Regions from separate parts of the Methylosarcina fibrata AML-C10 genome, predicted to be linked through region 2. Evidence: riboswitches for the same ligand, from Rfam matches in the RefSeq annotation. Region 2 holds a riboswitch; each other region holds the start of a gene.
What was found. Region 2 has a riboswitch for cyclic di-GMP ahead of A3OW_RS0116120 (hypothetical protein). Riboswitches for the same ligand answer to the same signal wherever they lie in the genome.
Positions count from the first base shown of each region.

Region 1: linked by a shared signal. The riboswitch ahead of A3OW_RS0102850 (TolB-like translocation protein) and the one ahead of A3OW_RS0116120 (hypothetical protein) in region 2 are both predicted to bind cyclic di-GMP.
Region 3: linked by a shared signal. The riboswitch ahead of A3OW_RS23985 (TolB-like translocation protein) and the one ahead of A3OW_RS0116120 (hypothetical protein) in region 2 are both predicted to bind cyclic di-GMP.

Region 1 covers NZ_KB889965.1:566,443-573,525, forward strand. Annotated here, with positions in the region: gene A3OW_RS0102835 (hypothetical protein) at 1-324, shown strand, start outside; gene A3OW_RS0102840 (hypothetical protein) at 450-689, shown strand; gene A3OW_RS0102845 (hypothetical protein) at 758-1,066, opposite strand; gene A3OW_RS0102850 (TolB-like translocation protein) at 1,331-2,662, opposite strand; cyclic di-GMP riboswitch class I at 2,711-2,785, opposite strand; gene A3OW_RS0102855 (glycine zipper family protein) at 3,068-3,499, opposite strand; gene A3OW_RS0102860 (hypothetical protein) at 3,978-4,163, opposite strand; gene A3OW_RS0102865 (DNA translocase FtsK) at 4,166-6,484, opposite strand; gene A3OW_RS27595 (hypothetical protein) at 6,522-6,689, opposite strand; gene trxB (thioredoxin-disulfide reductase) at 6,688-7,083, shown strand, end outside.
Region 2 covers NZ_KB889965.1:3,442,118-3,449,200, reverse strand. Annotated here, with positions in the region: gene A3OW_RS26565 (PKD domain-containing protein) at 1-857, shown strand, start outside; gene A3OW_RS26560 (L,D-transpeptidase) at 1,034-2,548, opposite strand; gene A3OW_RS0116130 (YcbK family protein) at 2,595-3,278, opposite strand; gene A3OW_RS0116125 (hypothetical protein) at 3,626-3,970, opposite strand; cyclic di-GMP riboswitch class I at 4,146-4,221, shown strand; gene A3OW_RS0116120 (hypothetical protein) at 4,337-5,092, shown strand; gene A3OW_RS0116115 (nuclear transport factor 2 family protein) at 5,359-5,721, opposite strand; gene A3OW_RS0116110 (hypothetical protein) at 5,945-6,397, opposite strand; gene A3OW_RS0116105 (HAD-IA family hydrolase) at 6,551-7,083, opposite strand, start outside.
Region 3 covers NZ_KB889965.1:751,126-758,208, reverse strand. Annotated here, with positions in the region: gene A3OW_RS0103865 (hypothetical protein) at 1-1,047, opposite strand, end outside; gene A3OW_RS0103855 (class I SAM-dependent methyltransferase) at 1,508-2,266, shown strand; cyclic di-GMP riboswitch class I at 2,846-2,920, shown strand; gene A3OW_RS23985 (TolB-like translocation protein) at 3,163-4,398, shown strand; gene A3OW_RS23980 (tannase/feruloyl esterase family alpha/beta hydrolase) at 4,498-6,153, shown strand; gene A3OW_RS0103825 (choice-of-anchor tandem repeat GloVer-containing protein) at 6,295-6,555, shown strand; gene A3OW_RS29210 (hypothetical protein) at 6,621-6,953, opposite strand; gene A3OW_RS26230 (tannase/feruloyl esterase family alpha/beta hydrolase) at 7,034-7,083, shown strand, end outside.

The DNA of each region.
Region 1 (7,083 bases), 2.9 Mb from region 2:
GAAAAATTCAACGAACGCATCATCAGCAAAACGCCGATCATTGCTTTCAGCGATCCGAACGATTTGCTGAGTTACGCGATTCCGCACGGTTTTGCCGAAAAATATCTGGACTCCCGTTTATGCATCGACGTGACCAACATCAACATCAACGTCGCCACCATTTTTGACGCCTTCGGACTCGGCAAACTGGCCAATCCTCTGGATGCCCATATCGGCTACGATACCGACGATAGGATCATTGCGCTGATCGCCAAAGGCATCGGCAATCACCACACCGATCAACTGGTTCTGGACCGCTGCAGGTGGGTTGAGACCATTGATTGAGGAAAAGAATCAAACAGAAACTTTTAAATATTCTGAAACTATAATAATTAGACTCTGCTCAGTAAATATAACCTATTGAATAAAAATAATTATTAAGCGTTATTTGCTCTAATTAATGCACGTTGGTGCTGGGTAAACGGGACAAACCGGTCGACTTGGGTGCCAAACTCGGCGTCAGTCTAACCGGCGAGAGCTTGGCCCATGTCGATCACCTGCGTTGGGAGGCCTTCCATGAAGGGCTGGACTTGACGGCATCAGTGGAAGCTTACCGGGATCGCTACGGGTGCTCTCCGGAACAGGTGTTCGCCGATCCCGGCAAAAGCCTGACAACCCTTATCGAATTGCGCTGGGAGATCAGACAATAAGGCCGATAATATTTTTATCCCCCTCAGTCCTTTCCGCGGCTATGGTCCGTGAAAATACTCAATAACCCTTATGACCCAGCGACTGAGCCTACTAACCGAATGCCGACCAAATCGCGCGGCCTGATTTTAAGGCCCGATGCCGAGCAGTCGGCCGCGGAAGTTTCCGGTTTCAGACGCACGGTCACTTTCTGCTTAGTTCTCTGATTTTCACAAACGGCGCTTTGCAGGGTGAATCCGCTCGCCGTCGCTTTCACGGAGCGGCTGTTGAACTGAACCGTACCCTGCAAACGGACGCCGACCTTGTCGTTCTCGCTGACGGACAGGCCGGCTTTGACGCAATCGGCCGACGTCGATCCGGGCTGGACGGAAACGAGCACTTTCTGTCCCGTCGTCAGATTTTTTAGACTATTGAAGCCTTCATGTTAGTCCGGCATATGAGGCATTTTTTCTGGGCAACATAACCCATTATGGACCTAATGCCGGTCACCATCGGCAGTCCGGCATTCCGCTTAGAATATCCGTGGCTTTCCGTCCTTGCCTTACGACGGTTTAGCTTCAATTAATTTGGGATCCCGGGATTTTCTGTTCAATGCTTGGGAGCGACCCTTATGGACTTTACCAGACTGATCAGTTCTTTTCTGCTACCATCTGCGACGCACGAAGACATCACTCGCGCCATTGTCATCCCCCGGGACCAAGTTGCTGGCATCGGAGCCAAACGCCACGAAGCGGCCGTCGGCGGAAATTGAAGATTGGTAACTGGAACCGTTGCTTTCAAATCCCGAACTATCTACCGACACACGTTGGGTCACCCCCTTATTGAGGTCGCGAATGAAGATATCAGGTGAATTGTTGGTATCCTCCTCCACAAAGTTACTGGCAAATGATTCAAACGCCACAAAATGACCATTGGCTGAGATGGAGGGATTGAGGCTACCGAAGGAGCCGTTGTCTTCAATTCCCGTGCTATTCAATGAGACGCGTTGTGTTGCCCCCGTTTTTAGATCGTGGAGGAAGACGTCAAAAGTGTCGTTATTGTCTTCTTCGACCAGGTTGCCGGCTTCGGATGAAAATACCACGAAACGGCCATTAGCCGACATGGCAGCCGGGCCAATACTGCTGCCATTGCCTTCAACTCCCTGACTATCGATGGAAACGCGTTGAGTCACGCCGGTTTTAAGGTCGCGTACAAAGACGTCGGTTCTTCCATTATTGTCGTTTTCGACCAAATTGTTGGCATAAGATGCGAACGCAACGAAGCGACCATTGGCAGAAAGAGAAGGACCGTAGCTGTATTGATTGCTTTCATCCCCAAAACTGCTCAGGGACACCCTTCGTGTGGTACCGATTTTAAGGTCGCGAACAAAGATGTCCGCTACTCCATTGTTATCGCCAGTGACCAAATTGCTGGCATAGGATACAAATGCCACGAAACGCCCATTGGAGGAAATTGCGGGCCAATAACTTTCGAGATTAGCCTCTCTTCCCGCGCTGTCTACGGACACTCGTTGAGTTACGCCAAGTTTCAAATCACGCACAAAAATATCCATCCAGTTATTGTCATCCCCAGGGACCAAGTTGCCGGCATCGGAAGCAAACGCCACGAAGCGGCCATCGGCGGATATGGCGGGTGACAGATAACTCCCATTATTACCTTCTATCCCTTTGCTGTTAACGGAAACTCGTTGTGTCAGGCCGGTTTTAAGATCGCGCACGAAAGTGTCTGTTACGCCGTTAGAATCTTCGGAAACCAGGTTACTGGCATCGGAATTAAACACCACAAAACGGCCGTTGGCGGACATGACGGATCCAGTACTGCCGCCATTACCTTGTACTTCCGTACTGGATACCGACACTCGACTAGTACTGGGCGGAGCGGCTAAAGTTGTAGAGATGGGGGATAGTGCAATATTTAAAGCGCTCACAATAGCCAGAGCGGCCCATTGATTGAAAAACGGTAGTTGGGTTTTCATGGAGAATCACCTTCATTTTATCAGTGAGTGACCCTAACGCTGGCCATTATCGGCAGTCCGGCTTTCCCACAAGGATCCGCGACTTTCTGTCCCTACCTTGCGATAGGTTTGGCTTTGATGAATGATCAGTCGCTTTTTACTCTGTTCTTATTAACATTTCAACTGAGTGTTTTAGTCATCTTTAAATCTTAGAGCTTGCGCCTGATAGAATGAAAATGAGACAAAACCGATTAAGTTGCTCAGCGCAAATGCACCTTGATCCGATGGCGAGGCTCCTCCGGTTGAAACCAACGTTCAATCGCGAGACCTCAAACCGGAGCGCCAAGGAGCCCCGATTGAGCAAGATTTCACTGTAAGCATTGCCAATGCTTGATTTTGTAGCGTCGTTTCTTTGGATTCATACTTTTAATCCCAGCCGACGGTCTGATAACCTCGCTCTTGCAAACATCGGTTTACGAAATTCTCAAAGGCAGGACTGCGGTCCGGTTCGCTAAACAGCCAGTGCAATAGGCCGGTGGTCGCGCCGGCGGCCGCCCCGATCGCCGATCCGGAACCCGCCGCGCCCACCACCGCACCGCCCACGGCACCCGAAGCCGCACCGACGGCAGCGCCTCCGGCGGTCTGAGCGGCCGCCTTTCCGGCGCCGCCGCTATCCGAATCGGCCCCGGCCGCTTCGGCCAGATCCATGCAAACGTCGATGTCGCGTTGCGCAGTTTCAGCTCCGACCGCGTTGTAGTGCGCGTTGGGATAAAGAACCGGCCGGGTCGAGGCGCAGCCTTCCAGCATCAGGGCAAGGGCAAGAGACAAAATAGCAAGAGACAAAATAAACTTGGACATGAGGCTCTCCCATTTCAGAGGACAAGGGTATGCCAATGCAGTCATGGAATCAGGCGGCAAGCAACCGGCTGTATTCTCGCCAGCATCGAATTTAACGATCGACTCAACGCCTTGAAGTCGTTATAGATTACTAAAATTGAGCAATTAATTGAATTTTCTTGCAGACTTTCCGTAATTTTCCATACCCGGTCGAATCAGCTTGGACTCTCATCAGTTTAAATCGATACAGTTATCCTGAAGGCCGGAATGCCTGTGAAAATTAAAGTAAATCGCTAAATAGAATCGATCAAATAGAGGTCGGTTTCCTGAATTGATGGAAATTAGATAATGGGCTGGCAAACGGGTTCATTTTCAATGATTGTTGCTTTAGGGTGCAAAAGCTCAGGGTGCCATCGCCGATGGCGAGCTTGGGCATTTTCTATAGGTTGTGAATCGGCAAGTCCTGCACCGTTGATGCCGGGCGAGATTCAGCCCCGCATCATTTCATTAAATAATAAGCGCTCGCGGCAATCAGCAACTGCAAGAATGCCAGACCCCAAAAATAAAGCCCGAAAAGCACCGCTTTGACCTGCCGGGGCTGTTCGGACGAATAGCCTTTAACGATCATCCAGCCGCCGAGCGCCGACAGTGAAAGAATGATGACGCCGGCCAGGGCTATGTTCATCGTCAATCCTTGACCGGGGCCGGCGCCAGCACGACGCGTGAGCCGTTCGATTCGGCCGGGCTGACGACGCCGGCGGCTTCCATTTCCTCGATCATCGTGGCGGCCCGGTTGTAACCGATCTTGAAGCGCCGCTGCACGCTGGAAATCGAAGCCTTGCGCGTTTCAGTCACGAATTGTACGGCTTGATCGTACAGGGAGTCGGTTTCGGAGTCGCCGTAACTGCCGCCGCCATAACTGCCGCCGTCCCCGGTGTCGGAAACGTCCCGGGTAATTTCTTCGAGATAATTGGTCGGCGCGGTCTGTTTCAGGAACTCGACTACGCGATGCACTTCGTGGTCGTCGACAAAAGCGCCGTGCGCGCGGATGGGAATGCTGGTGCCCGACGGCAGGAACAGCATGTCGCCGTTGCCCAGAAGAGCCTCGGCACCGCCCTGATCGAGAATCGTGCGGGAATCGATCCTTGAAGACACCTGAAAGGAAATCCGGGTGGGCACGTTGGCCTTGATCAGGCCGGTCAGAACGTCCACCGACGGACGCTGCGTGGCCAGAATCAAATGAATGCCGGCGGCACGGGCTTTCTGCGCCAGCCGGGCGATCAGCTCTTCCACTTTTTTGCCGACGATCATCATCATGTCGGCCAGCTCGTCGATGATGATGACAATGCTGGGCAGCATCTGTAGATGAGGAATTTCTTCGCCTTCGGCAAGCGGATTGAGCGGTTGGAACATCGGATCGCGAATGGTTTCCCCTCGGGCTTCGGCGTCCAGAATCAATTGATTGAAGCCGGCCAGATTTCTGACGCCCATTTTCGACATCAGCTTGTAGCGCCGCTCCATTTCGGCGACGGCCCAGCGCAAGGCGTTGCTGGCCTCTTTCATGTCGGTGACGACGGGCGTCAACAAATGCGGGATGCCTTCGTACACCGACAGCTCCAGCATTTTGGGGTCGATCATGATCATCCGGACCTGTTCCGGAGTGGCTTTATAGAGCAGGCTGAGAATCATCGTATTGATGGCGACCGATTTGCCGGAACCGGTGGTGCCTGCGACCAGCGCATGCGGCATTTTGCCGAGATCGGCGATTAGCGGCGCGCCGGAGATGTCCTTGCCCATGGCCAGCGTCAGCAGAGACTTGGACTTACTGAAAGCGGCCGAGGCCAGGCACTCCCGCAAACTGACCATTTCCCGTTCGCGGTTGGGGATTTCCAGGCCGATGACCGATTTGCCGGGGATCACCTCAACGATGCGCACGCTGGTGACGGACAGGGCCCGAGCCAGGTCTTTCGACAGCGTGCTGATGCGGCTGACTTTGACGCCGGCCGCAGGTTGCAGCTCAAAGCGGGTGATCACGGGACCCGGCAGAAAACCCACCACTTCGACGGTGACGTTAAAATCCTGCAGGATGTTTTCAACCAGCCGCGACATTTCTTCCAGATCGCTCTGGGTGTAACCTTTTACCCGCGTATCGCGATTATCCAGCAACTCCTGGGCGGGCAGGACGCCCATGCCGGCATCGAAGCTGACGGTTTGCGGTTTTTTGGCCGACGGTTTCGAAGTTTTTTCGGGTACGGCATTGGGTTTTTCCGGAATGACGGTCGGTTTTGCCGGAGCCTTAGGCATGCCGGCCGCTTTTTCCGGAGCATTAGCGGAGAAGGAAGGCGTGCTTTTGGAAAGAGAGGGTTGTGAAACCGGGCGGTTCTCTTGTCCTGAATGTTCGTGCCGCAAATGGGCGGCACTGTGAAATACGACTCGGCAGAGAAAGACGGTGTATTTTCCGATGAGGTCGAGCAGCGCCAGCCAGGAGAGCTTGGTCACCAGCGTGATGCCGGCCAGAAGACCCACGATTAAAAACAGCGTCGCTCCCGAATTGCCGAACATGATGACCAGCGCATTGCCGATTTCCTGGCCGATGATGCCGCCGGTGCTGTTGGGCAGTTCGACTTTGATCCTGAGCAGATACAGATTGGCCAAGGCGGCACCTGAAACGATCGTCGTAAGGATGCCCAGCCACTGAAACACCAGGGTCATTTTCTGCAACGCTTGATTGCGCTGCCGGTAAATGCTGTATCCCTGCCAGAAAATGATCGCCGGGCACAAGTAAGCGATCAACCCCAGGAAGCTGAGGCTGAAATCGGCCAGCCAGGCGCCGAAAACGCCGCAGGCATTGCTGATGGTCTGCACTGTGCCGCTATGAGTCCAGCCTGCGTCTTCATTGCTGAAAGTCACCAGGGAAATCAAAAAAAACAATGCACAGGCTAAAAAAATCAAGACAGCGATTTCACGCAAACCACGAACCGTTTTTTCTTCCATCACAGCAGACATGTTGTTACTCAAATGAATTAATTCCGACAAAACATGATTATAGATTATCTATTGCGTATTTTACATGAATAATAACTTCAGGAGTAACCGGCTTTTTAGGGAGATTTTCACCTGGAACGGCTTGATTTTGAAGTTTACGAAACCCATATTCCTCTTCATAATTTGTTGCAGTTTTCCTATCTTGCTTTTCATCGAGGTTTTTCATGAGCGACTCCAAGCACTGCCGATTATTAATTCTTGGTTCCGGTCCGGCCGGCTACACGGCGGCGGTCTATTCCGCCCGGGCCAATCTGAAACCGGTGATGATCACCGGTCTCCAGCAAGGCGGGCAATTGACCACGACGACGGACGTGGACAATTGGCCCGGCGATGTGGAAGGTCTGCAAGGGCCCGATTTGATGGAAAGAATGCGCCAACATGCCGAGCGCTTCGATACCGAAATCATCTTTGACCATATCCATACCGCGGATCTGTCGGTCAGACCTTTCAAACTGAGCGGAGACGCCGGCAGTTACACGTGCGATGCTTTGATTGTCGCTACCGGTGCTTCGGCTCGCTATCTCGGTCTGGAGTCGGAGGAAGCCTACAAGGGCAAAGGG
Region 2 (7,083 bases):
CGGCTCAAGCCGGGCCGGATCAATCGGTTGCCCTGGGGGCCCTCGTCGCTCTCGATGGCACCGGCAGTTCCGATCCGGACAACGGGCCTTCGGCGCTGACCTACAGTTGGACGCAAACCGGCGGCCCGACGGTGACGTTGACCGGAGCCGATACGGCGCAGCCGAGCTTTACTGCGGGAACCGCTGGGACCTATGCATTCAACTTGGTCGTGAATGACGGGGCGGCCAACAGCGCCCCGGATTCGGTCACAATAACGGTCAGCGAAACGGCCAGTCAAACCGACTTTGTGCGGATCCAGGCCCCGAACGGCGGTGACGTCTGGAACGAGAAAGTCAAAAATACCGTCTTTTGGGAGAGCAATCTCGACAGCAACGAACGGATGGTCATTTACCTGTCGATCGACCACGGACAAACCTGGAAGAAAATAGCCTCGCCCAAGAACAGCGGTTCGAAGGTCTGGAAAATTCCTAAGAACCGCTATGTCTCGAAAGAGGCCCTGTTCAAAGTCTGTGCCAAGAAGGACGATAGTTTGTGCGACGTCAGCGACTCGGTATTTACCATCAATAAAGCTCCGGTCGCGGATGCGGGGACAAAACAGAAAGTCACGGTCGGCACCGCAGTCCATCTCGACGGCAGCGCCAGCCACGACGACGATCAGGGCCCTACCAATTTGACCTATGACTGGTCTCAAAAAAGCGGCCCCGAAATCACTCTGAACGGCGCCCAGACGGCCACGCCGAGCTTTGTCCCGACCGTTAAAGGCGTCTATAAATTTAATCTGGTCGTCACCGACGGCTCGGCAAACAGTAAAACGGACAAAGTGACCGTCCGTGTGCGAAACGCGCCAAAGGAGTAGGTAAGAGGCGTCCGGACAACGGCCTGGACGGGGCGAATTGCCAGACTGCGAAGTTTACCGGCATTCATACCGGTAAACTTCGCGCCGGCTTCGTAAAGAGGTCAATGCTCTTTTCAAGGCTTGATTCTCGGGATCGGCTGTAAAGCGCTTTCGATCCTCACAGTTGAAATGACTGCCTACCTGACCACCACTCGGCCGGAAATCTCCTGCTTGACAGACATGTCGGAGGATTCGGCACGAGCCTGCTTGTCCGAGCCTTTGCTTGTTTCAATGGGCGTCTGACCGGCCGCCTGCGTCCGCGCTGGAGCCTTATTCATCACCGTCACCGGCAAACCCAGCGCCCCCCAACGATAAAGCCATCCGGCATCTTCGGAGACGTTGGGCCAGCGCTTGTTCTGGTCTTTGGTGGCCAGATTGACGCAGCCATGGCTGGCGGGCTGGCCGAAATTATTGTGCCAGAACGCGCCGTGAAAGGCATAGTCCTTATGGAAGAACTGCGTGTACGGCACCTTTTCCACTTCATAGAAACCGGGCTTTCCCCGGCCGACGTCGCTGCGCATCCTCTTGTAGCGGTAGCGGTCGTAGATATAAAACGAACCCGTCACAGTGGGCGTTTTGCTTTTGCCCGTGCTGACCTTGAAGGTGCGCACCACTTTGCCGTTTTCGACGGCTTCGACACGCTGGCTGTCCAGATAAACGAAGAGCCGCCGGTCCGTGCCGGTGCTGAATTGCTCGATCAGGGATTGCTTCAGCATGCCGCCTTGCACGCTGCGTAAATTTTGCACGTCGGCGCTTACTTCGATAGTGCTTGAGGCCGGCCACGCAGGTTTGGGAGTAAATTTAAGCAACTGCTGCCCGATCCGTCGCCATTTTCCATCGATGGTTTTGCCGTCGCTGGTCTGTACCCGGAGATGACCGGGGGCGTTATCGAGGTCGGCCAACGGTTCGCTAAAGGTCACTTGCAGCGGCAGCATCGAGCCTAAATTGTTTAAGCCATGGACATTGGTTTCGACGGCAAGAGGCGGCGGCGTCTTCAATTCCAGCGTTAGTGGCGGCAGAGAGACGCCCGAGACGGTTTTATAGCTTACCTGCACCGCGTAACTGCGGTCTTGTTCGTAAGCGCTGGCAAGCAGGCGGATGGTCTGGCCGCCGGCATCGGGTTCGGCGTCCAGCGTCAAACCTCCGACGGCCCGTACGTCCCGCACCGGGCGGTCGAAATGCAGCGTCACCGACGAGTCCGGCGCCAGCATTCTAAACACAGGCCCTTCCAGTTTCGGCACGGCGACCGTGGTGAAGTTCACTTCGCGGGTCTCGGACTGTCCGAACCAGGGCCGCTCCGCCGTCACCTTGAGCGTATGGCGAGTCTCGAAGGCCAGGGGCGCGGGGAGGCTCAGGCGGGTTTGATCCTTCGCGTCAAACAGAACCTTTCCCGAGCCGTCGCGCAGTTCGACCCTGGACAAGCGAGCTCCCGGGCCAATCGCCTCCAGAGTAATGATTTTGCGAGGGTCTACTTCGTTGTTGCTCCCCAGCGAGGTCATGGTAAAACCATAGGGCAATAGGCCCCGGCTGACATAGCTTCCGTCCGGACTGGCCGGCACGGCGAGCAATAAAGCCATGATCACCGCCACGGCTATCGAACTCAGCCAGAAAAAAATCGATTTGATCGAACTCAAATGAGTGGCCATTTTCATCGAGTCACCTTTGGTCCCAAGTCGTCAGAAGGCGATCACCGCTCCTCTACCAGGTTCTGAACCTGCCTGTATCCAAATGCACAAAATTATCCCGAGGATAATAACCCACGCCGCCTTGCGCCAACGTCAGCGCCGCGTTTCTAATTGTTTTGGAGGATACGCCCTCCAGCCTGATGTCAATCGCCCGGCCTTGCATATGAAAACTGTGCTCTGCGACGCCGTGACTGAATCTGCGTAACCAGGAATTGGTGAATGGAGAACGGTAACCGGAGATGATATGGAAAGGTTTATTGACGCCGAGGGTTTGCTTCAGAAAAAATAGCTGATCCAGTAACGCCGTATCGATGGGATGAACGTCATCGGTACGGAAATCGCGGAGCAAATAATTGATTTCCCGCAGCGCTTCTTCAATATAACGGCCGTGTTCGAAATAGGTTAATTTTAATTTATCGCCGGTATGCGTATGTTCGAACGCGAGCGTTTTGTGTTCGACGGCATGAAGATAAGGGGACAGAACGGGTTGCGTATTAACGTACGGCCTGGCTTTTCGCGCATGAGAGTAAGCCGGGTGCGCAGGTTCATGGCTGTGGCCCCGCCGGTGCGGATAAATCACGTGCCGAACCGCCGCAGTTGCCGCCTCGCTTCCGCTCAACGCCATCAAGGACCCCCACGCCAGCTTTTTCAGAAATTGGCGTCTTGACGCGATAGTATTGTCTTCATCCGTCTTCATATTTTTTAATAATTGCTTGTTCAACGTTTTAACCCGAATACGACGATTTTATAAAATGATTCATCGACTAGGGCCTATCGGAATCCGTATTAGTTCAATTCTGATCCGTTATTTACAAGAAGTATAGGCCAGCTCAAATTCGGCCGGAAATTTTTTCCCGGCCATTTTACCACCACTTGATGTGCTCGTGGGAATACCCGGTACTGATTTCAGGGCGAGCGATTATAAATTTGCGTAAAACTAGGGACCAATGGACAGTGATGCGATTAGGAGTGCTCGATATTGATAAATAGTCATCATAATAAAGTTTAACGGAAAAAATGTGCCGATAAAAACGAAGTGCACCGTTACGGATTTGCAAGAAGTTTGCTATAGACAATTTGTTGTTCCTGATCAGACCTGCTTCCATAAAAGCGCTCGGAAAGCCCAAACAAATACAACCTTTCATTCATCGTCATTCCGCCGATCCTTCTTATGGCGTCGTCCCTGAACGCCACCCAAAACTCGCGCGCTTTAGAATGGTCTTCTTCGCTAAATAGCCAGGTGTCGCCAAAGAACCGCTCGATCATGGTTTCAAGTTCGGTGACGTCCCGATCATCCTTTTTCCAGGCTTCAATGTGCCGGGCAAATTCCTCCAGTGCCTTTTCGTCTGAAACACCTTCGATTGATTGGACAAGTTCGTCGAGATTCATAGTTAGCTCTAACGCCGTAATTCACTGCCGGCAAAAAGCGCCGCTCGCTCTCCGCTCTGCTTTTTGCCGTCCGGGCAAGCAGCCCGGAAGAGTTTGTTGAAACCGGGCTGCTTGCTTAAAAATTGACAAAAACGCTCAGTAGAAACTTTATAAATCGTATGGTAATTTGACAAAAAATTACTAAAGCCAAACCTATGCGCAAGGTAGGGACAGAAAGTCGCGGATCCTCAAGGGAAAGCCGGACTGCCGAATGTGTCACGCGTTAGTGGCATGCCGGGCTGTCCGGTTTTTTTGTTGGAGTTGATAAAGCAACAAATTTTACCGTGACAGCGAAATTAAGCACTGTGAAAACGTTGGAGAGTCCCTATGAACAATAATAACAATAGAAAACACGCCGTAAAGTCAGCATTAATATTGGCGATGTCGGTAATGCTGGTTCCTGGCGCATTTGCGCGCGTATTGCCCGCTACTTCCCATGCTTATTACGGCATGACTTACGGGGAATGGAGCGCTAAATGGTGGGCATGGAATAACTCTATGGCGGTAGACCAGCACCCCCTTTTCGATACAGCCGACTGTAGCACAAGGCAATTGGGTACAGTTTGGTTTTTAGGCGGAACATCCACCGCTACAGACCGTGACGGAGAAACGGTTTGGGCAGCCGATCGTGTTTGCAACGTGCCTCGCGGAACGGCCCTTTTCTTCCCTGTAATAAACTCGGAAGCGGCAACGTTGGAAGGAGATGGAGAAGGGGATGAAGTGTTAAGAGCGCAGGCGGAATGGTACCAGAATCATGCTACGGAGTTGTTTGCAAAAATTGATGGAATTCCGGTTAAGAATCTGCAAAGCTACCGCGTTCAATCTCCATTATTTCAGTACGGCCCTCTTCCGGACAATAATGTCCCGTTCAATCTCGGCGGTTATTCCGGAGCAATTGCCGGCGCCAGCAGCGATTTCGTAGGGGATGGCGTCTATCTCTTGATCCCTCCCTTACCGGTCGGTAGACATGAAATCAGATTTGGCGGTAAGGCCATCTATTCTTCAACTAACGGAGATCCGTTTGATTTCATATTCAACCTGGACGTGAAGTATACAATCAATGTATTACCTCAAGAAAAATGATATTGGAGGAAGATCATAGACAGAGCCGCAGAATGCGGTCCTGTCTATGGGCTATAGAATTCCCCAATCCAGCTTGTAGCATGTAGTCCGGATGAAATGCAGCGGGTAGGTTAGGTTAACAGCTTTATCGTTAACCCAACACATCGATGCACCGAATGTTGGGTTGCAGAAAGCGCAACCCAACGCAGCTTTTTTCTGCGGTATCCTAATGCACCCGGATTAACAACGGAAAAAAGAGAAGTCCCCATGTCATCCTCCTGCGGCCCTCACGGCACCTCCGGCATTGGCAACCGCTGCAAACGCAAGAATGTGAGCTTGTCCCAATACCCGCGCTGAAACACGATCTTCCCGTTCACGACGTGAAAAAAGCCGCAGCCTCGTAGACCGAGAGGGTCGCGCCACTCGAGAATGGCCCACTCTCCCTCCTGAAAAATATGCTCAACGATGCATACCATCCTGGCATTGGCAAAGCCCGTTGCAAACATCTCTCGGATGGCAGCGCGGCCAACAACGGGTTCCTCGGCTACCTGATGGTTGGTCGCGTCTTCGCTGTAAAAGTCTGCAAGTGCATCTGCGTCGCCGCGATTGAAAGCATCGACCCAGGATTGAACAAGTTCACGAGATTCCATATACTCTATCCCAGGTTAAAGGGAACGCCTGGCGCACACCCTTGTGCTTATCAATAACCAGCCGAGATAGCCGGCCGCAGCAACATCATAGGCCAGGCAGAATGACGGCCTAAAACAAAACTTCAACACTGCCAACGTGTGTCGCTCCCCTTTGACCGACTTGTTGGGCTAACCAGCACAGCCAAAGCCAACTCGCCGATCATCGGTATTTTTTTAAAGAGTACTACTGAAAAGTAGATCGAAAAATAATCACAGCCCCTTTACCAAAACCATAGCTGGTCGTGATGAGGCTGGCAAAAAGATAGATTTCGAACACTTGCGACCAGATACCGATCAAAGGCGTTTGTCCAGCCGTTGTCGGGTCAAGCGCAGGGAAGATCGCTTGTAGCAGAAATAGGCTGGAATTAGTAAAAGCTCCCACCACCATAGCCCAACGCACATGCCAAGGCAGTGGCACTTTGGCGGCATAAAAGCCCAGAATCAGCGCACTCATCAGTAGAAAATCAATGTGGGCCTGCATCAGTCTGGTAAATTTACCGGCGAATATCAGATCAAGGTAGGGTACTTTGTTATACAGCCCTACCATGCACCACGCCAGCAACAGCGCCATTAATATCCATAATGCAGCGCCACGAAGTAACAAGACGTTTCCTGAATGTTTTATATCCTGCATCATTACTCCCGATTATAAAAACAAACTTTCAAAACCACCGATAGGCGGCAAAACCCAATTCAAGACAGAGAAACTTAAAAAAACTGGCCACAAATACAGAGTTCTATACAGTTAAATCAACACTGACTCCGCCGCTCAAGCTGCCCAACGTTTGAATTAACCGACTGGCGCGGCTCTACCGCGCCGGTCCGGTTGAATGATGGGTTGGTCATTGCTAACAAATTGAGCCAGCAATCGGGGAAGCTGCAACATATTGTCAAATGGCACTTCATCCCCGATCCGGCATGACGCTGTTTCAGCATTTCGCACATACCGGAATGCTTTCATTCCTGCTGCTGCGGCTGCCTCGATCCCAACTTCACTATCTTCCACAACCACACATTGACTGGGCATAAAGCCCATCTCATTTGCTGCATATTGGAATAGACCAGGCTCCGGCTTCCAAGAGCCAACTTCATATGAGCTGAAGATATTGTCGCCAAAGTAAGGTGCAAGACCGCTGATTTGCAATGCCTGACGGATTTTCAAAGGTGGTCCGCTTGAGGCAATGCACTTGGGAAAATTCGAGGTTTTGAGCATTTCAATAACGCCGGGCATAGGTTTCAGCTCATGAGAGAAGAGTTCCGCGACACGCTGGCGATAATGCTGCTCGAACGAATCTGGCAGCTTCTGGCAAAGGCGGCTCTCCA
Region 3 (7,083 bases), 2.7 Mb from region 2:
TTCCTCACTCAGGCCGACAAAGGCGGTGCCTTTGGCCCTCAGGTCGACTTCGGCGCGCAGCACCTCGCGGACGAAGTCGCGCTGGCTCTCGTAAGCGATCGGTTCGGGCAATTCGGCGGGCACTACGCTTTGCGCATCGCGGTTTTCATATTGTTCGAAAAGATCGCGGACCACATGGAACTGGCCGAGTTCGTAATCCAGGAAGCGCTCCCAGATGGACTTGATGCGCGAATTGCTTTCCTGTTCGGCGCAGCCGTAGTAGTTATAAACTTCGTTGGCTTTGTGCAGCAGCCACTTTTCGAGCCAGGTTTCCTCGGGATCGATGATGGCCTGGTATTGAGTCACGTGCTGCTCTTCGATATGAGCGATTTCCGCGTAGAGCTGCCGGGCCAGAGGATCGCTGAAGAGCGGCCCGATGTTCATATAGTAATTCCAGGTTTGCTGCTCTCCGGACATGATCGTCAACGCATGCATTTTGGTCAACGGCGCGGCCTGGCTGCGGTCGTACGGCTCCCGCAAATCGTCCTCGGGCGCCCGATGCTCGTAGATCGTGGGCCGGCCCGGCAGCACGTCGGTGTAACTTTGCAGAATGTTGTTCGAATCCTTGCCTTCCAGGCGATCCAGCAACGCCGAATAGCGGTACATATGGTCGAAATCTTCCAGCAGGCCGAAGCGGTAGACCTGGGCAAGATAAGGATCGGGTTCGGTTTGCGCGACAGCGGCGGTCACCTCGATGGCGACCTGCTCGTAGCCGATCGTGGTTTCCAAAGGAGAATGGTCGGCGCCGATCATCCAGTTGACCAGAGTCGCCTGCTGCTGGTCGATCCGGCGAAGCTGGGCCAGAGGCAGTTGCAGATTCCTGTTCATCCGGGCGCAGGCTCTGGAAAATTGAATCGATTCCAGCTCGATTCCGTTCATCAGAATAATCCTGACCCGGGTAAATGCATCGTCGTCCAGTTTGCTGATGGGAACCTGAACCATCTCCTTCCAGGTCAGAAATTGTTTGTCGATCGGGCGTCCCCGATGTTCATAGATATTGAATGCCATTACCAACCTCCTCTGAGTAGTCATGGAATTGTTATTGGAAAGCGGCCGGGAAAAGATCCGAACCACGAAACAGGTGCTTTCTTCAGCGACCGCCGTATGCGCCAGACCCCGGATACATCAAAGCCCCACCCTTCCGAACGCTTGAAAAAATCGGATATTCGTTTGCTAGCGGAACTTGCGCTGCTTGGTTATATGGGCGAATCGTCCTGTAGACGATTTCTTCGGCATTAACTGCCTGATCCACAAAATCGGCATAAATCATCATAAAGAGAGGCAGTCGGACGATCTGTTCGGTACTGAACATAAAATACGATAGGGCTGATGAGACCGAACCGACACCCGGCATGCAAAACTTTGAACGCGGCAATTAAAGGCTATCTCACATTGGATCGTAGCGGTACAATGAGGATTGGCCGCAGTTAACCCCGTAACCTGAAACCGGATTCGAGGAGTGACGACTATGAATACGCCGCAACCCATTAACGTCTACGGCTCGCAGTCGAGCGAGTATTATCACGCCTTCCAAACCTTTCTCAATCACACCGATCAGAAAGCCAAGGCTCATCAATGGCTCAACGGCTTCGTGGAAACGCTGCCGTCACGGCAGGTTTTCATAGACGTCGGCGCCGGCAACGGACTGGTTACCTCGTGGTTTACCGATGCGTTCGATCAAACGATTGCGCTTGAGCCGAATGACTCGTTACGGGCGGAACTTAAGAACAATTGCCCTTTGGCTGAAGTGTTCTCCGAAGGGATCATGGAAGCGGCCATCGCGGACTCGGGCGATTTCGTACTCTGTTCCCACGTGCTCTACTACCTGGATAGTTCGGACTGGATGCCGACCCTGGAAAAACTCGCCTCGATGCTGTCGTCCGACGGCATACTGATAGTCGTTTTGCAGCACCACGACACGCAGTGCATGCGGATGATGCGGCATTTCCTGGAACGAAGTTTCGATTTGCCTGCTCTGGCCCGGGCCTTTCGGGACAAACAGGGCGATCGTTACGAGGTCGCCATCGAGACCGTGCCCGCTCACGTCAACACCACCGATTTTAACTCCGCCTACACCATTGCCGAGTTCATGCTCAATCTGCTGCCGATGGATCATCCGCCCGCGCGCCGGGATCTCGAGGACTATGTGCGAAATTATTTTATCTGCGCGGACCTGGGATTCCGCTTCTCCTGCGATCAGGATTTTCTTCAGATTCGGCCAAGATAATGAATTCGTCCGGACGATAACGTGCCGGAAGTATTTCATTATCCCCGGTTCGCCTTCTGCGCAAGTTCAGGCGGCAGCAATGGCGCGCTTATTTTTTACTCGCTTCAATTCGGGATCGTGACGGTCACCTGTCAGTACGAATGGATAAGCCTGAATCCGGCGTCGTGTTTTGCCGGACGAACTCGAGCCCGCAAGTGAAAAGCTGGAGAAAGTAAAGATCCAGACCAACTTCTATCCCGTCCAAAAACCGTCTCACATCTGTCTCTTGAGACAACTTCGAGACAATTATGAGACATAATAGTGTCTCAGATGTCGCCTTTTGCAAAAGAGATTTGCCGATAACTCCAATCAAATAGCTGATAAAACTAACTACTTCTTCTTATTGAATTATTGGCATGATCTTTGTGTGTAAATTCTCTTGAATGGGTAGCCGAACAGAGCGATCTCTCAGCCGACAGTTGGTCGGGTTGATCAGTATAAGGCGAAGGAGTTTGCGCAGCCGTTCGTTCGAGCGATTTGAAAGATGAGTAAAATGCTCAGTTGAAAAGTTATTTAGAATAGAGTAAAAAACTTATATAGATTTATCAAAGCCAAACCTATCGCAAGGTAGGGACGGAAAGCCGCGGATCCCCATGGGACAGCCGGGCTGCCGATTATGACCAGCGTCATGGCCACCGAACAATGAGACCCAAGGCGGTGAAGCATGAACAAATCAATTTTTCTCTCCCGCAGACTTTTTCCCTTGGCTGTCGCCGGCGGTTTGCTTTCCGCTCTGACGCCCCTTGCGGCAACTTCGGCCCCCCCCCCCGCTAACGATCCGCACCTCGATATCGAGCACCGGCGAAGAAGGCAATGCGTCAAGCGTTGACGGCCCCGTTTCCGCCGACGGACGCTTCGTGGCGTTCGATTCGTCCGCCAGTAACCTGGTCTCCGTAGACAACAATGGGGTTCAGGACGTCTTTCTTCGTGACCTGAAAACCGGTTTGACGCAGCGGGTCTCGCTGGGCAACGCCGGCAATGAGGGCAAGGGCGGCAGTTCCGTTCTCGCCTTATCGAACAACGGCCGCTTCGTGACTTTTTTATCCGAGGCCAGCAATCTGATCGCCGGTGACACCAATGGCGTTGCCGATGTGTTCGTGCGCGACCTGAAAAAGGCCCGGACGCAGCGGATTTTCGTCAATAGCTCGGACGAGCAGGGTTACCCCGCAAACTATGGCTTCTCCCTATCCGCGAACGGCCGTTTCGTGGCGTTTTCGTCCAATGCTGCCAATCTGGTGCCGGACGATACCAACGGTGTCAGCGACGTGTTCGTGCGCGACCTGAAAACCGGCGTAACGCGGCGGGCTTCCGTCGACAGCGCCGGCGTGGAAGGCAACAATGGTAGCGGTTCATATGACAGCAGACGGGTCCTTTCCGCCGACGGCCGTTTCGTCACGTTTACATCCGGTGCCAGCAATCTGGTGGATGGAGACACCAACGGATTAATGGATGTCTTCGTTCGCGATCTGAAAACGGGGGTGACCGAACGAGTTTCCATCAGCAGCTCTGGAGAAGAAGCCAGCATTTCCGGATATGATCCTTCGGAATATTGTGCCGGTGCTTGGTTTTCTATTTATAGTGGTTCGCCTTCTCTTTCCGCCGACGGCCGCTTCGTAGCGTTCGAATCCGATGCTTGCAATCTGGTGGAAGGGGATACCAACAATGGTTTTTACTCTGTAGGTTACGACTATCCGGGGACGGATATCTTCATACACGACCGTAAGACCGGTGAGACGAAGCTCGCTTCCATTGATAGTTCGGGTGTTCAGGTAGGCTTAAGCTACGACCCTTCAATTTCCCGCAATGGCCGTCATGTCGCATTTACCTCCTTCTATGGCGGAGAACTTAATTCTTATTACTACATAACGACCAATGTGGTAGTGCATGATCTGAAAACCGGGGAAACAAGACTGGCCTCGATTGATCCTGTGGCGGGAGACTATTACTACTTCGGCAGTCAACGTCCCCGTATTTCCGATACGGGTCGTTTCATCTCATTTTCGTCCGATTCCAGCAATCTGGTTCCGGGGGATAACAATGGCGGAGCCAGCGGCTACGGAGTCTATGACGCCTTCGTAAGCCGCCTGTGGTAGGCGGAGGCCTATGATATTTGCGACTTAACGTTGCACCATTCAGTGGGTGGCTGATTGTGCTACTCATTCGGAAAATCACTTAATCAGTAGGAGAATTTTATGAGATTTACCCAAATACCACCGGAGAATTCCAATCTCTTCGGTAAAGGGGCGCGTTACTGCGCCAGAGCATTCAGTCTGTTGGCGCTACTGGGCTTTACGGCCGTCGGCTACGCTATAGATTGCAGTACGCCCTTCGCATCTCTGCATCCGGTTACGGATGATGTCCCCCAGATCACCGCTACTATCGAGGAAGCGACATCGCAGACGAGCAATAATATTGATTATTGCCGGGTCAAGGTTCACGTGCCGCCTCAACCGGCTAATAGTTCCGTTTCTCAAGGGATTAACATTTGGGTCAGCCTACCGACGAAAGAGAAATGGAATGGGCGCATGCAGTCCGAGGGCGGCAGTGTCTATGGGGGGGCGAGCACCCCTCCGACCTCGATGTCGTCAGGATATGTCGGCATAACAACCGATACCGGACATTCCGGTTTTTTTCTTAGCGGTAGTTTTGGCATGCTTCCGTCCGGTGGTGGCCCCAACATTCCGGTTCAGATTGATTTCGCTTACCGGTCCGTGCACCTGATGTCCGTCATCGGAAAACAACTGATCCAGGCTTTCTACGGAACATCACCCAGCCGTTCTTATTTCAACGGCTGTTCGACCGGCGGCCGCCAGGGGCTCGCGATGGCGCAGCGCTATCCCGAGGATTATGACGGCATTCTGGCTGGCGCCCCGGCAATTAACTTTGACGTTTTTCAGGCCGCCATGCTCTGGCCGCCGATGGTAAGCCTTCTGGAGAATGGAGGAGCGGTACCCAAGGCGAGGCTCGACCTGGCCACCAGCAAGGCCGTGGCCGCCTGCGACGATCAGGACGGCGTGGTCGACGGCGTGCTCACCGATCCACGCGGATGTACCTACGACGCACAGAAATTGGTCAGCAAGACCTGCAAGGCAAACAGCACAGACTGCCTTACCGCCACCGAGGCTAACGCGATCAACAAGATCTGGTACGGCTCCACCAACGAGAAAGGGAACAAGCGCTTGTGGTACGGCGAAGTTCGCGGCACCGATTTGTCAGCCTTGACATTATCCCCGGCAGGAGCTCTAAACCCATTTCCGGTTGCGACACAGCAGCCGAAATACTGGGTCTATTTCGACCCGAACTGGGACTGGAAGACGGAGCTGGACTACAGCAACTTCGAGTCTTATATCGATGACACAATCACCCAGATGGCTCCGGGAGGAACAGCCACGGATAACCCGGACCTCTCCGCCTTCCGCGACCGCGGCGGCAAGCTGATCCTGTGGCACGGGTTTGCCGATCAGTTGATCATGCCCGAAGGCACCATCGATTATTACGACGAAGTCGTCAACACACTGGGCGGGGGTTATACGCATACGCAGGAATTCGCCCGCTTGTTCATGGCGCCCGGCGTCGGTCATTGTGGAGACACGGGAACCAATACCGGGCCCGTGCCGCAAGATCCGTTCAGTTATGTCGTCAACTGGGTCGAGAACGGCGTGGCGCCCGAGACGATCCTGGCAGCAAAGAAGACTACGAGCGGGGTAGTGACACAAACCCGGCCGCTCTGTCCCTACCCTGACGTCGCGGTTTATACCGGGAAGGACAGCACCGGCATCAATGACTCGGCCAACTTCGAGTGCAAACGGGGAAAAGACAATTATCCTCACGACAAGCCAATAAAATAGCGCCGTCGACGAAGGTTTCTTGCCATGCCGCAAAGGCGTGGCTCTAAATCTGCGAAAGCGATAAGAAAGTCCAGGCTGAGAATTTTGTTCCTCGGCCTGGACAGTCACGCCACGAACTGAATAATCAAAAAGCAGGCCCCTATGAATACGATTCCTTTTTCCCGAGCGAAGATCGGCGTCATGCTGAACTGCTTGATTTGGCTGATGGGTTCAACCAGCGCCCTAGCCTCCTACGAATATCAAGTGCTTCAGTCTCTGGGCAAGCCGGAAGGAACGCCCCGCGGCAAGCTGGTCCAGGGCAGCGACGGCTACTTCTACGGCACCACGGTTTACGGCGGCAGCCAAGGGGCCGGAACGGTGTTCAAGATCAGTGCCACCGGAAACTTTACTATGCTGCACTAATTCGACGGAGCCGAGGGCGGAAAGAATCCTCAAGCCGGACTGATTCAGGCCAGCGACGGCACTTTCTATGACACTACGGTCAATGGCGGCGGCATCGTCTTCAAGGCAAGAAACAGAAAATCACGGTCGGCCGCGAAGTCCATCTCGACGGCAGCGCCAGCGTCGATGCCGACAACGGTCCTTCGTCGCTGACTTACCGATGGGCTCAAATAAGCGGACCGACCGTAACCCTGAGCGGGGCCGATACCGCCACGCCGAGCTTTACCCCCACGGTCAAGGGCAGCTATAAATTCAGTCTGACGGTCAACGACGTAGCCATCGACAGTAAAGCGGACAAAGTCACCGTCCAGGTAAAGAAGACGCCATAAGAAGAAACGAAACAACGGGCCGATTTTCATGCTATCCGTCTTTCGTTCGAACGAGTTATAACGCAAAATGGTCGTCAGACTAACTCGTAAAATTAGTAAAAAGGAGAATTATGAGATTTGCCCAAATTCCTTCGGAAAACTCCGATCTCTTCGGCAAAAA